DNA from 3 places in the Candidatus Clostridium radicumherbarum genome. Region 1 is predicted to be linked to each of the others. Evidence: riboswitches for the same ligand, from Rfam matches in the RefSeq annotation. Region 1 holds a riboswitch; each other region holds the start of a gene.
The links. A riboswitch is a leader RNA that binds a small molecule or an ion and turns the genes downstream of it on or off. The one in region 1 is predicted to bind cyclic di-GMP.
Positions count from the first base shown of each region.

Region 2: another riboswitch for cyclic di-GMP. It lies ahead of ACJDUH_RS00310 (peptidoglycan-binding protein); the one in region 1 lies ahead of ACJDUH_RS12915 (OmpL47-type beta-barrel domain-containing protein).
Region 3: another riboswitch for cyclic di-GMP. It lies ahead of ACJDUH_RS01570 (LPXTG cell wall anchor domain-containing protein); the one in region 1 lies ahead of ACJDUH_RS12915 (OmpL47-type beta-barrel domain-containing protein).

Region 1 is NZ_JBJHZY010000002.1:662,838-667,560, forward strand. Features, by position in the region: gene ACJDUH_RS12910 (MFS transporter) at 1-1,329, opposite strand, end outside; cyclic di-GMP riboswitch class I at 1,626-1,720, shown strand; gene ACJDUH_RS12915 (OmpL47-type beta-barrel domain-containing protein) at 1,803-4,723, shown strand, end outside.
Region 2 is NZ_JBJHZY010000001.1:39,113-43,835, forward strand. Features, by position in the region: gene ACJDUH_RS00300 (DeoR/GlpR family DNA-binding transcription regulator) at 1-673, shown strand, start outside; gene pfkB (1-phosphofructokinase) at 667-1,596, shown strand; cyclic di-GMP riboswitch class I at 1,783-1,867, shown strand; gene ACJDUH_RS00310 (peptidoglycan-binding protein) at 1,937-4,723, shown strand, end outside.
Region 3 is NZ_JBJHZY010000001.1:315,148-319,870, forward strand. Features, by position in the region: gene ACJDUH_RS01555 (hypothetical protein) at 1-287, opposite strand, end outside; gene ACJDUH_RS01560 (response regulator transcription factor) at 510-1,208, shown strand; gene ACJDUH_RS01565 (sensor histidine kinase) at 1,223-2,668, shown strand; cyclic di-GMP riboswitch class I at 2,864-2,949, shown strand; gene ACJDUH_RS01570 (LPXTG cell wall anchor domain-containing protein) at 3,104-4,723, shown strand, end outside.

The DNA.
Region 1 (4,723 bases):
CTGTACAGCACCTCCTGCATGAGCAATAAAACCTACCATAATTGCAGGTGCTATAGTTGTTCCAATAGACCTAATCAGGGATAGAGCAGCCAGTGCTGAATTTGATTCTTCTTTTTTTGTATTCTCAAGCATCATGTAATTTAAAGGGGCACCCATAGTAAAGCCCATTCCAAGTCCTATTAAAATAAGGCTTATTATTACAGTTGCAAATCTCGGATATTTAGTTGTTACAAGTATCAAAAATGCTGATCCAGCCATTGAAATGGTAAAGCCCAGCATCAATATACTTTTAGCTCCAAATTTATCAACAAGCTTGCCAGAGAATGGAGCCCCAACACCTGCAAACAATCCAAGTATTATAACAAAATATCCACCGCTGCCTGCAGATATTCTCACAGCATTTTCCGAAAATTGAGGTATGAATATTACCCCCATTAAAATGATTCCTGTAATGAAGCTAATTACTAAGGTTACAACTATACGTAAATTTGTAAAATAACTTAGATTCATCACTGGATCCTGAGCTCTCTTCTCTGCCAGGACAAAAAAAGGAAGCAGTATTACAAATATAATTATAAATGGATAAACGGATGTACTTTTAATACTCTCACTAAAATTAAAGAAATCAATATTCTTAAGTCCATATAGCAGTGATAATATCATAGAAACAAGAAATAGAATTCCTAAGGTATCTATCTTGCTTATGTTCTCAGTCTTATTATTCTGAAGTGTAATTAATCCGGCGATAATGATGAATATTGTTATTGGCACATTTATATAGAAAATAAACTGCCAATTATTTTTACCAAATATATCTAGTATTGCACTGCCTGCAGAAGAACCGAAAATATTTGCAATTCCGTATACTCCACCAACAAGCCCTAATGCCATTCCACGCTTTTCAGGCGGAAATGTAGTGCCAAATTCTGCAGTGGCTATGGGAACTATTCCACCTCCACCAATGGCCTGCACAACTCGTGCAGCAAGAAGTATTGTAAAGCTTCCGAAATTTTGTGAAAGACCGCAAAATAAGGAACCCGTTCCAAAAAGAAATATTGCTGTAAGATAGACATATTTTCTTCCAAATTTATCAGCTAGTTTACCCATAATTGGTATGCTTGCTGCATATGCAAGGGTATAAATTGTTATCATCCAGATGCCTGTTTTTTCATCAACCAGCAGGTTATTCTGAATAATTGTCCTTGCTGGAGTTACTATACCTGTGTCAATTGCCCCCATGAATAGCCCTAAAAGATAAACTGAAGCTATAAGCCATAAGCTGCGGTTAATGTTAGTCTTGCTGCTTTTTATTTGTGTTTTTGTTGACATACTTCCTTTCCTCCTAAATCTTAATACAATCCGTCATTTCATCAAAGGTTAGATAGTATACCAAACCTCCCTATTATTGATAATCTCAGGCATGCAACCATTTTTATAGTTGTATGAACCCTGTTCACGAACTATGTTCATATTATAAATTTAATAAGGAAATTAGTCAATAATATTATTGGATAAAATTGAATTTTTTGAAAATATTTATTTGTTTACTTTTACTAAATATATTAAACTTTCCATATAGATGTGTAATTAGTTAACCACTAAGCTGCATATCTAAATATATTATAAAGTGAAAAAGGCAAACCATGGGAAACCATGAGACGCAAAGCCAAGGGCCTGAACCACGAATATATTTTTACGTGGATGGCAGCCGGTTGCCACAAGAACATAGTTTTTTTAACTTGTGGATCTTGTTTACGATTCATATCTTTTTCCTTTTTCACAGTGAAAGGTAGGAAAATATCATGAAAAAGCGTTTCTTTAGCAGTGTTCTATTTTTTGTATCACTGCTGCTGGCATTGCAGCTTGCATTTCCATCGGTATATGCTTCGGCATTAACTACTGATAATACGGTGCTGCCGCCCAGTAATCTCTCCATTCAGCTCACAACACCAAGTGATGTAAAACTTACATGGAGTTCTGTTTATCAAGCCACTGGTTATAATGTTTATGGAATTCTTGACGGTCAGCTCAAATTACTTGGTACTACAACATCAACATCTTATACCTTTAGTAACCTTCCAGAAGGCTCCTTTAGCTATGTTGTTTCAACATTAAGTGCTGTTGGAGAATCTGGTCCCTGTGCTCCTGTTTCAGCTAATATTACTTATCCTACTATGGCAGCACCAACTAATTTAACTTACAAAATACAAAATGGTAATGATGTTGTTTTAAGTTGGACAACCTCTCAATATGCTCAGACTTATAATGTATATCAAATTACAGCAGATGGTCAGCAAACCTTAGTTGCATCAACAAAAACCTCCTCATATACCCTGACAAATACAGCTGAAGGAAACTACACCTATGCAGTTTCTTCTGTAAATTCACTTTATGGTGAATCTTCACTTTCAGGAAATATACAGGTTCAAGTGACTTTCCCAATTATGACAGCTCCAAATAATTTTAACTACTCTATATCTAATGGTAATGACATAACATTAAAATGGAATGCTGTCAGTTATGCTGCAACCTACAAAATATATCAAATTGTGGATGGCCAAAAGGTTCTTAAAAGTACAGCTACAGGAACAAGTATATCCTACACTAATATGCCTGCTGGTGATTATGTGTATGAGATTCACTCCTTTAGTGATCGTTTTGGTGAATCACAAGATGGAAGTCTAGCTTCCTTCACTTTAGTTCTCCCAATAATGCAGACACCTGGTAATTTAACATATACCATGGCTAATGGGAATGATATCACCTTAAAATGGGGAACTGTTCCTTATGCAACTGCATACAAAGTATACCAGATTGCAAATGGCCAAGAAACCTTAATAAGTACATTGACTGGTACAACAGTCACTTACACCAATAAGCCTGCTGGTGATTATGTTTACGAAGTTCGCTCATATAGTGATCGTTTTGGTGAATCACAAGATGGAAGTCAAACCTCCTTTACTTTGATTCTACCAACAATGCAGGCACCGGGTAATTTAACATATAGTATTACAAATGGAAATGATATTACCTTAAGCTTTGGAACTGTTCCTTATGTAACTAACTACAAAGTATACCAGATTGTTAATGGTCAGAAAGTCTTAAAAAGCACCTTAACTGGTACAACTATCACATATACTAATATGACTGGTGGAGATTATAATTTTGAAATTCACTCCTATTCCACCCGCTTTGGAGAATCCATAGATGGCAGCAGTATAGCCTTCACTTTAGTAACTCCAGTTATGCAGCCGCCTGCTAATGTAATGCAAACTATTAAAAATGCAACTGATTTTACATTAAGCTGGGATGTATCCACCTATGCAGCAAGCTATAAAATTTATCAGATAATTAATGGAGTGCCAATTTTAAAAAGTACTGTAACTGGAACAACCGTTTCATTTACAAATATGCTGCCTGGTCAATATGATTATGAAATTCACTCATATTCTGCCCGCTTTGGAGAGTCAGTAGATAGCAGCAATGTCACTGTTAACTTAAATGGGCAAGTATTACAGGCACCTACTAATCTAACTTATAGCATTTTAAACGGAAACGACATAAATTTAAAATGGACTGCTGCCCCCTATGCCACAAGTTATAAAATTTATCAAGTTATTAATGGACAAGCAGTTTTAAAGCAAACAGTGACTACTACTTCAGTAACCTTCACTAATATGCCTGAAGGTGATTATGACTATATTGTTGATTCTGTATCTACACTTTTAGGAGAATCTCCTATTGGAGCAGAAACTACTTTTTCATTAGTGCTTCCAACAATGACTGCACCAAGCAATTTTGCATATAAGCTTCAAAATGTTAATGATGTTGTATTAACATGGTCACCTGTAACATACGCTGGTAGTTATAAAATCTATGAGTTAATTGATAATCAATTAGTTCTTAAGACTACGGTAACATCTACAACAGCTACCTTAACTAACGTGGCTGAAGGTAATCATACTTATGTTGTTACTTCAGTAAGCAGCAGATTTGGTGAATCAGCAGATGGAAGCCAAGTATCACTTTCTGTTTTCTTCCCAATAATGCAGGCACCAGCTAACTTAACCTATACTATTGCAAATGGTAATGATATTACTTTAAAGTGGACCGCTTCTACCTATGCAGCATCTTATAACGTGTATCAAATTATTGACGGTCAAAAGATATTGAAGCAAACTGTAACTGGTACTTCTGTAACCTTTGCTAATATGCCTCAAGGGGATTACAGTTATGAAGTAGATTCCTATAGCACACGCTTTGGTGAGTCTCCAATAGGAAGTCAAGTAAACCTTACATTGGTTTATCCTACAATGCAGGCACCAGCTAACTTAACCTATACTATGGCAAATGGTAATGATATTACCTTAAAGTGGACCGCATCAAGTTATGCAGCATCTTATAAAGTGTACCAAATTATTAATGATCAAAAGGTATTAAAACAAACTGTAACTGGTACTTCTGTAACCTTTACAAATATGCCTCAAGGGGATTACAGTTATGAGGTTGATTCCTATAGTACCCGTTTTGGTGAATCTCCAAAAGGAAGTCAAATAAACCTTACATTGGTTTTCCCAACAATGCAGGCACCGACTAACTTAACAAATAGTATAGCAAACGGAAATGATATTACCTTAAGATGGACAGCTTCAAGCTATGCTACAGCTTATAATGTATATCAAATTATTGATGGACAAAAGGTATTAAAGCAAACTTTAACTGG
Region 2 (4,723 bases), on a different contig from region 1:
AATTAGAAGAGATCTGCAGGAAATGGAAGCGAAAGGATTCTTGGCGAGAACTCATGGTGGAGCAGTAAGTAAGGAAAAAGCTATTTTTGAGCCTAGCTTTAAAGAAAAAGAAGATAAAAGGTATATTGAAAAATTATATATTGGTAAAATAGCTGCAGCCATGATTGAGGATGGAGATACAATAATACTGGATTCAGGAACTACAACACTGCAGCTGGCAAAGTGTATTAAAGCTAAGAATATTACTGTAATAACAAATTCCATAGATATTGCCTCAGAGCTTTCTAATAGAAACGATATAGAGATTATTGTAACTGGGGGAGCCTTTAGAATAACTACAAGAGCTTTAGTTGGACCAATTTCAGAAGGGGTATTAAAGAATTTTAAAGTGGATAAGGCCTTTATTGGGGCAAATGGCATATCTATTAAAGAAGGTATTACTACTCCTAATCTTCTGGAAGCTCATATGAAAAGGGAAATGATGAAGGCAGCCGGCAAGGTTATATTAGCCGCTGACAGCTCCAAGTTTAATCAAGTAAGCTTTGCAGTAATAGGTCCAGTTACGGCCGTCGATTTAATAATTACAAATTCTGATTTAAATGAAAATGTTGTTAAGGAATATAAAGACATAGGAGTTGAAATTATTAAGAAAGGGAATGAAGAATTATGGTAATTACAGTTACTCTTAATCCTGCATTAGATAAGACTTTAACCATTGACAATTTTAATTTAGGCATAGTAAATAGAGCAGGAAGCATCAGATATGATATTGGGGGCAAAGGTATTAATGTTTCTAAGGTATTGAAAAATTTTAATATTGATTCGGTCTGCACAGGCTTTTTAGGCGGGGTTTGGGAGAATTATTTTCAGGATGAACTTAAGAAACGAAAAATTGACACAAGCTTTGTTCATATAGAAGGAAGTACAAGGACAAACACAAAGGTAGTGGATTCAATAAACAAGGTTTATACTGATATAAATGAGGCAGGCCCAGAAATAACTAATGAAGAATTAAACTGTTTTTTAGAAAAATTTGAAGCACTTTGTAGTAAAGGTGACATTGTGGTGCTTTCTGGGGGAGTAAGCGCTTCCATTCCTATAGACATTTATGGAAAACTAATAAAGCTTGCAAAAAAGAAGGGCGCTGTTACAGTACTTGATGCAGATGGAGAGCTTTTAAAGCATGGATTAAAGGAGAAACCTGATTTAATAAAACCAAATATCCATGAACTTCAAAAGTTAATGGACTTTCAAAAGGAAGATGAGGAAACAGTAATTAATGCAGCAAAGCAGCTTATTGAAACCGGGGTGAAAAAGGTGTTGGTATCCTTAGGGGAAAAAGGAGCCATTTATGTTACTAAAGCTGGTATAAATTCCTGTGAAGGCTTAAAGGTAAATGTAAAAAGCACTGTTGGAGCAGGAGATTCCATGGTAGCTGCCCTTGTTTACAGCTTAATAAACAGCTTAAGTGATGAAGAAACACTTGCCTTTGCCAATGCCTGCGGAGCGGCATCTGTTGAAACGGAAGGGACAGAGGCTTGTTCATTAGAGGAAGTAAATAAATTAGTACAAAAGGTTAAGATTAGGCATATATAGATTAATAATTGTATATTTAAGTAATATTTATAAGGACTTGTGAACTATTTTTTAGTGTAGTTTCACAAGTCCTTTTATTATAAGAAATGGAATTAAATAAAAAGTATTTATATTTTTACTAATTTATGTTAACATATAGTTAATGCTCTAAAAGTTGACAATTTATTCAATAATTTAACAAATTAACATAGAAAATGGCAAATTTATCGAAAGATAAAGACGCAAAGCTGCGGGTCTAAAGGAGAAATCCTATGACAGCCGGGCTGCCTAAATGGAACCTATTTTTCATTTCTAATATCACGTCTTTGCCTTTGTCTATGGAATTAATCAGGGGGTTATCATGAAAAAACAAAATCGAATAAGAGGTTTAAGTATCTTGCTTACTTTCTTATTCTTTCTCAATTCAAGCAGCACTGTATTTGCAGCTGCTGCAAACACCATAGCAAGCATTCCTGTAAAGGGTGAATACTATGGAAAGGACATAAATCAAAATACAGATAAGGTTAATGTATTGCCGCAGGACACTTCTAAAGCGGTGAAAGCTCTTAGAAAACCACAGGTAAACAAAGCACAAATAAAATCGAATTACAGTAAAGACAAGGAAAAGTTAGAAAAGAGAACAGAGAATAGTAAAACCTATAAGCTTGATGCAAACCATGACGTAACAGAGGTATATCTTGATAAAATACATTACAAAGATAAAAATGGGAACCTTCAAGATATAGATAATACTCTTGTAGGAAAAGGAAAAAGTAGTACAGAATACTATGAAAATAAAGCTAATGACTTTACGACTACCCTTCCTGCCTTAATGGATAAGGATAATGGGGTAACCATGAGCAAGGACGGATATTCCCTAACCCTATACCCTTATGAGGGCGACTTTAGTAAAAGTGCAGTAAATGAAAACGCTATACTTTTTAATGATGTATTTGAAGGTATAGACTATCAATATACAGTACAGAACACGAGTTTAAAGGAAGATATAATACTAAATCACTATGTGGATAAAAATGAATTTAAATATTATATATCAGCAAAAGGTTTGACATTAAAAGAAGAGTCAAATACAATAGCGGCTTATGCAAAGGATAATGACAAGCCTCTATTCATTATAAATGCACCTATAATGACAGATGCCGCAGGAAAAGTTAATACTGATCTTCAAATTCATCTAGATAAGAAGCTCTTCGGTAAAGACATTATTACTGTAACAGCAAATAAGGAATGGCTTCAAGATAAGGAAAGAGCTTATCCAGTAAAAGTGGATCCAGATATTGAAGCAATAACTAACATACAATCAACTCACGTTGAGGAATCCAACCCTAGTGAAAGATATTTTGGGAATGGCTTCTTATATGTAGGTAATGAAACTGGGGAATTGTCTAAAGTACCGGGTGGTTTGGGACATACCCAATCATATTTAAAATTTCCAGTGAATATAACTCAAGACAAGAAAATAGTTTCAGCTACTTTAACTTTATATAGATATACAACTGGAACAGATGCTGCAAGAAATATTCAGCTTTGCAGCTTGGACCAACCAGTGGATTTAGTTGGCATGAGCTGGAGCAATAGACCAATGGAATATACTAAGGTTGATACGCAGTCTGTTTCTGGTAATGCAACAAAAAGCAGTCCTCAACCAGTAGTTTGGAACATAACAAGCTTAGTGCAAAAATGGGCATTAGGTGCTCCAAATAATGGTGTAACTATTAAAACAGAAAATGATAACGATCCACCAGAAACTTTCTCTGGTGGTGTTAGTAATAACTGGTGCCAAGCTGCACCTTATGTTGAAATCACATCTGAATATAACAATCCTGTAGATACGCAGACTCCACTTGATTCTCCAAAAGTAAACCTAAGACCCTTGAGCAGGCATACAAGTGATGGTTTATTAGCTCTAGATGGAGTATTTGCAGACGGTATAGCAAAACCTGGCTCAGCAGTAACCTACAGCTTAGAAGATGAAAGTCAATCTTATACTGGTACTGTTGATGCAGGCTACTCCTATAAGTATCCTAATAGCGACTTGCTTACAGGGACGCCTTACAGCGGCAGCATCTATAAGGATATAGTAAGTAATTGGCAGGCTTCAAATATTTTTAAAGGTTATTCCTTCAACACTTTATATAGCATTAAGGCTGTTGCAGAATTAAATGGAGTAAGCGGTGCACCAGGGTACAGCGATAGTTTTCAAATTTATCAGGTACAAGCTAAGGATACAATTCCGTATATAGCTAATTTCTATGGTGTACCTGCAGCTACTATTGAGAAGGATAACAGTGTTAGAGACAGCCTTCTTATAGAAGGAAATACATTGTTTATTAGAAATCCTATGAAAAATCAAGGCAAAGCTTACACCCCTGCACCACTTAGTGATGAAAAAAAGAGGGAAATAGATAGTGCCCTTATGGGCAGAAACAAGCACTGCGTATATGGCTTTGAGCCTATAAACCTTATTACAGGAAACTTCTACTATAATGCAGTAGATGCTTCTGCAAGTGATTATAATGGGGATTTCTCTATTATAAGAACTTATAATGCCAAGGGAGAGCCACACGATGGCTACTTTGGAGTAAAGTGGGATTTTAATTTTAATAAGTCCTTATCTCAGCTAAAAGATGGTACAATCATTTTCAATAAAGGGGATGGAAATGCTAATTACTACAGACCAAATGGTGATGGAAGCTATAATGGTCCTGTTGGTGATAATCTTAAGCTTACCTTAGTACAGGATGAAGCTATGCCTAGCATAGGTTATAAAATATCCGATGGACTAACAACTATGCTATTTAACAAAATAGGGCTATTAGCTTCAGAAGCTGATGTAAAGGGGAATGCAACTAAGCTTACCTATGATGAGAACTATAAACTAACTAGCATAACAACTCCTTCAGGTAAAGTATTTGGTATTGCTCTAGATGGACAGGGAAGAATAAGTACAATTACTCTTCCAGATACAAATACTCTTCATTACAGCTATGATGATAACGGAAACTTAATTTCCTTTGTAGATGCCAAAGGCGGGGAAACAAAATATTTTTATGATGAAAAATCCAGGATGACTTATTTTACTGATCCTAAGGGAAATAAGGTAACCTCCAATGTTTATGACAGCGAG
Region 3 (4,723 bases), on a different contig from region 1:
ATTGACTCAGTTGTATTTATTTCCGAACTATTATCTAGGCCATTTAAGGTACTATCTAATTTATCTAGCATATTAGAAGCTTCCTGCATTTCCTTATCTGTTGATGGGGTCATATTAGTTGATCCATCGGCCTTATTAATATTTGCTGAAGTAGTATTATTCTTTTGAGCAGGGCTTAGTATAGAGGATTTTTTATTATTTGATACGGGCGTTAATGTTCCGCTCCTTTCGCAGCCAGCAGCCAAAAAACATATAAGCATTAACATTATTAATAAAATCTTTTTCAATAATATCCCTCCTGTATTCCTAATTCTGCACAGAAAGATTATCAATCTTTCTGCCTCCTGTATTCCTTACTTTCTCCTTACAAATAAAGTTTACCATTTTAATATAGGTTAAATCTCCGATAAAATGTGGCAGAATTGTGGCAAGTTTTTAGCAGTTATATTACATATAAAAGACAAATGTTATAATAGATAGTGAAGATGTCTATATGAGGTGAAATTAACGTGGAACAAAAACTTATATATATAGCAGATGATGAAATCAAGATTCAAGAATTAATAAAAATATTTTTAGTTAAAGAGGGATACATTGTGGAAGCTTTTACTAATGGTGAGGAGCTTTTACTGGCCTTTAAGGAAAAGGCTGCTGACATGCTTCTTCTAGATATTATGATGCCTGGGATAGATGGGCTTTCAGTCTGCACTCAAATACGAAAGGAAAGCAACGTACCAATTATTATTATCTCCGCAAAGGACGGAGAATCTGATAAGATTGCTGGTCTAATGCTTGGAAGTGATGATTATATGACTAAACCCTTTAGTCCTGTAGAACTAGTTTTGAGAGTAAAAAGTATATTTAAGAGAATGGAATTTGAGAAAACTAGAGAGAGTAACTCAGCATTAATAAACATATTAGATGTAACTATTTCTACTGAAGGCAGAAATGCAGTTTGTAATGGTCATGATTTAAAGCTTACTCCCATGGAATTTAATTTATTCCTTTATTTAGTAAGAAATGTAAATAAGGCAGTATCTAGAGAAGAACTACTAAATAAGGTTTGGGGCTTTGATATGGAAGTAGATACGCGTGCTACTGATGATATGGTAAAAAGAATTCGAAGGAAGCTAAATAATGAAGGAGCTGCACTTACAATTGAAACCATGTGGGGCTATGGATTTATGATTTCTGGTAAACAGGAATAGGAAGGTTTAGATCTATGAATAATTCTAAAAAATCCATTAGGAAAAGTATATTTTTATCACATATATCAATTATTATTATATTGGTAATTTTAACTTCCATTGTATTTAATATATGCATCAATATTTATATAAGGTATCAAACCAGGAATCAACTCTTATCTGCTGCTCAAATTATTCAAAAGTCACTGAATACGCAGCTTATAAGCAGCACGAAGGATAATATTACTGCAGACGAGAAAACAGAACTGAACTCTCTGTTAAAAATAAATAGAATACTTAAACAGACCCAAACCTTTCTTGACATAAAATATGCAGTGGTAAACGTAAATGAGAAGGTGATTTTTCCAAGGAATTTAGCAAGTGAAGAGGCGGGTATATTAAGTAATGATATAATACCTTCCTTAGGTAAGAAAAATATTTTAGGTAGTGGGCTGAAAAAGAATAGAATAGAATACTTTAGTGCTTCAAATATAAAGTATGCAGCACTAATACATCCCTTTGCTTTAGAAAATAAAAAATCATTAGGGAATTTAATACTCTATTCAGACATGAAAAATAGCAGTCAGCTTATACTTTCAATTAATGTAATACTTTTTTCCATAATGCTTGTTGCTGCAATTATTGCATTAATAATTTCAAATGCTGTATCTAAGAAGATCTCCAAACCAATTTCACTTTTAAATGAATATGCCAAGAAAATCGGTGAAAGAGATTATAAAATTGTACCTGAAAAATATGAGGATAATGAAATTGGAGAATTGGCAGAGACTATGGAAGCAATGGCAGAAAAGCTTAAAGCTTATGACTCTACCATGAAGACCTTTTTACAAAATGCCTCACATGAACTTCGTACACCATTAATGTCAATACAAGGGTACGCAGAAGGAATAAAGCTTGGAGTAATAGAGGATACAAATAGTGCAGCTGATGTGATAATTGATGAGAGCAAAAGGCTAACGAATATTGTGGAGGAACTTCTGTATTTATCTAAGCTAGATTCCATGCAGGAGGCTTTTAACCTTGAAGCCTTAAATACTGAAGACCTTCTTAAGGGCTGTATAGATAGAGTAAATGGCATTGCCATAAAAAATGGCGTGAACATAAGCCTTAATGTAAAGGATAAAGATCTAATAATTAGGGCAGATGACGAAAAATTATCAAGAGCTGTAATTAATATATTAGGAAATTCCTTGAGATATTCTAAAAAAGAAATTAGTGTAAGCCTTGAAAGCTTAGGTAACAGTATTAATATAACCATAAAAGATGATGGGCCGGGCTTTGATGGGCAGGAATTAAAGAATGTCTTTGATAGATTTTATAAGGGAAAAGGAGGTAAGCATGGACTTGGACTTGCAATTACAAAGAGCATAATAGAAAAACATAATGGCAGGGTTACAGCTGAAAATAACAGCAGGGCAGGAGCATGTTTTAAAATTATTTTACCTAAAGTAGTTGAATAAAGCCCTAAATAGAAATTAGTTACTAAGTAATTTTGTTAAAGGAGCTTGCAGGAGAGAAATAAGCTTTCACTGTGGGTTCCTTTTTTATTTCATATATTATAATCTTGGTAAAATATTACTTCACAATATTGTTACATTTTGATATAATTTTACATATAACTACATAATCCATCATAAATTGTTAAAATAAGATACCATAGATAAAGGCAAACCTATTGAAAGATAGAGACGCAAAGCCACGGGCCTAAAGTTTATTAAGCTAAGGCAGCCGGGTTACCTAAATAGTATTGTTTACGCTTTTACTTATCTAACACCATGTATTATTATTGCAGTTAGGTATATCTATGGATTTGTTTGGAGGTGTATACCTGAGAGAAAATAGTATCCATAGCTATATTTGATCATTGATTTTATTAATACAAAGGGGAGTAAAAGATGGGAAAAAGAAAGTTATTAAGTGCTATTACTGCAGTACTGTTCTTATTTCAATTGATTTTTGGAGTTGGATTTGCAGGGAAGGTTAAGGCTGAAGCAGCTAGTTCTTCTCTTCCAACGTTTATGGATGTTAGAAAAGAAACTTTGGGCTTTGCATATCAGTATAAAAATAAGACAATTGTTAATAATACTGTAATTGTTGACAACAATATAAAATTCTTTGTTGAAGAGAATGGCCAAAAACATATAATTTCTCAAGACTTTAATCTTATAAGGCATTTAATTTACATAGGAGTATATAACGATAATGTTTATGTAGCTTCAAATGGAGATGACCAAAGCCAGCCATATGCAATATATAAGGCAAATTTAAATACCTACAAGATGGAATTTGTAAAAAATGTACCTATCTACGGTGATGGAAAAGCATATATTACAGATTACAAAATAGATGCAAATGGAGTATTCTGGTTTGCAGCAGACCAAAACAATATTCCAATCTATGATGCAAATGGAAAAATTACAGATTATAATACAAAATACATAATATATAATGATAAGGGATTTTCCCATGAAGAACTTGTTCTTCAAAAGGGAGATTCTTTGTATAACACATATGGTAGGCTGCAACAGGGTTTAGATGGAAGTATGTGGTTTTTTAAATCCCTTGCATTAGGTGCTGATAATAAGGTATTTAGGATCTTAAATGATAACACAATTAAGGAATATTCAATAAATAGTACAAATCATATTAAAGCTATTTATCCTGGGACAAACAATACATTGCTTGTATACACTCAAGAAATTTCACCAGTTAACTATGCCGTAGTGAAGAATATCATACAAAAGTATACAATTAGTAATAATGGTCTTAGCCTTGTTAAAGAATATGATTTATCTGCAAAACAATTTTTTGAATCAGGCGATATCAATGGAAATATGTGGATAGATACAGATGGGGTCATTTCAAAGTTGGAAGACCAGGGCTTTGTAGATAAGTATATTGTATCTAGCGGTATGCTTGGACTTAATGTGTATGATGATCAGCATTTAGTTACATGTGGTATTGTAGGGTTTGGCTATACACCAATATCTATAGACCAACCTTCATCAGCAGCTCCAGCAGCACCAGCTTCAGAAAATTTCACAACAACTCTTAATGGCAAAGATGCCCTCATAACATTAAATTCAAGTAAAATATCTAAGGATGCTGTAAATGATATAACACCAGTTATACCTACAGATGTAAAAACTGTAGAAGCTAAAATTGATGCTGCGTCCATAAATGGCGGTAAAGGAAGCATAAAGCTTAATTCTAATAATGTTATAGTTGGTCTTCCATTTTCTACTATAGATTTTAATGGAATAGGACAAGGAGACTATGTAAATTTAAAACAAAATTTAGTAGTAGGAGATGCAGTTTTAAATTCACTTAAAAGTGTAGGGAAGGTATTTGATTTTAGCCTTTCTGCATATAAACAGGACGGCACGAAAATAAAGGATATACATACATTTAAAAGTGGAAAAGCTAATATATCTGTAAAATTGTCTAAAGATGAAATTAGTGGTTTAGATATTACGAAACTTGCCGCTTTCTACTACAACGAAAATACAAAGCAG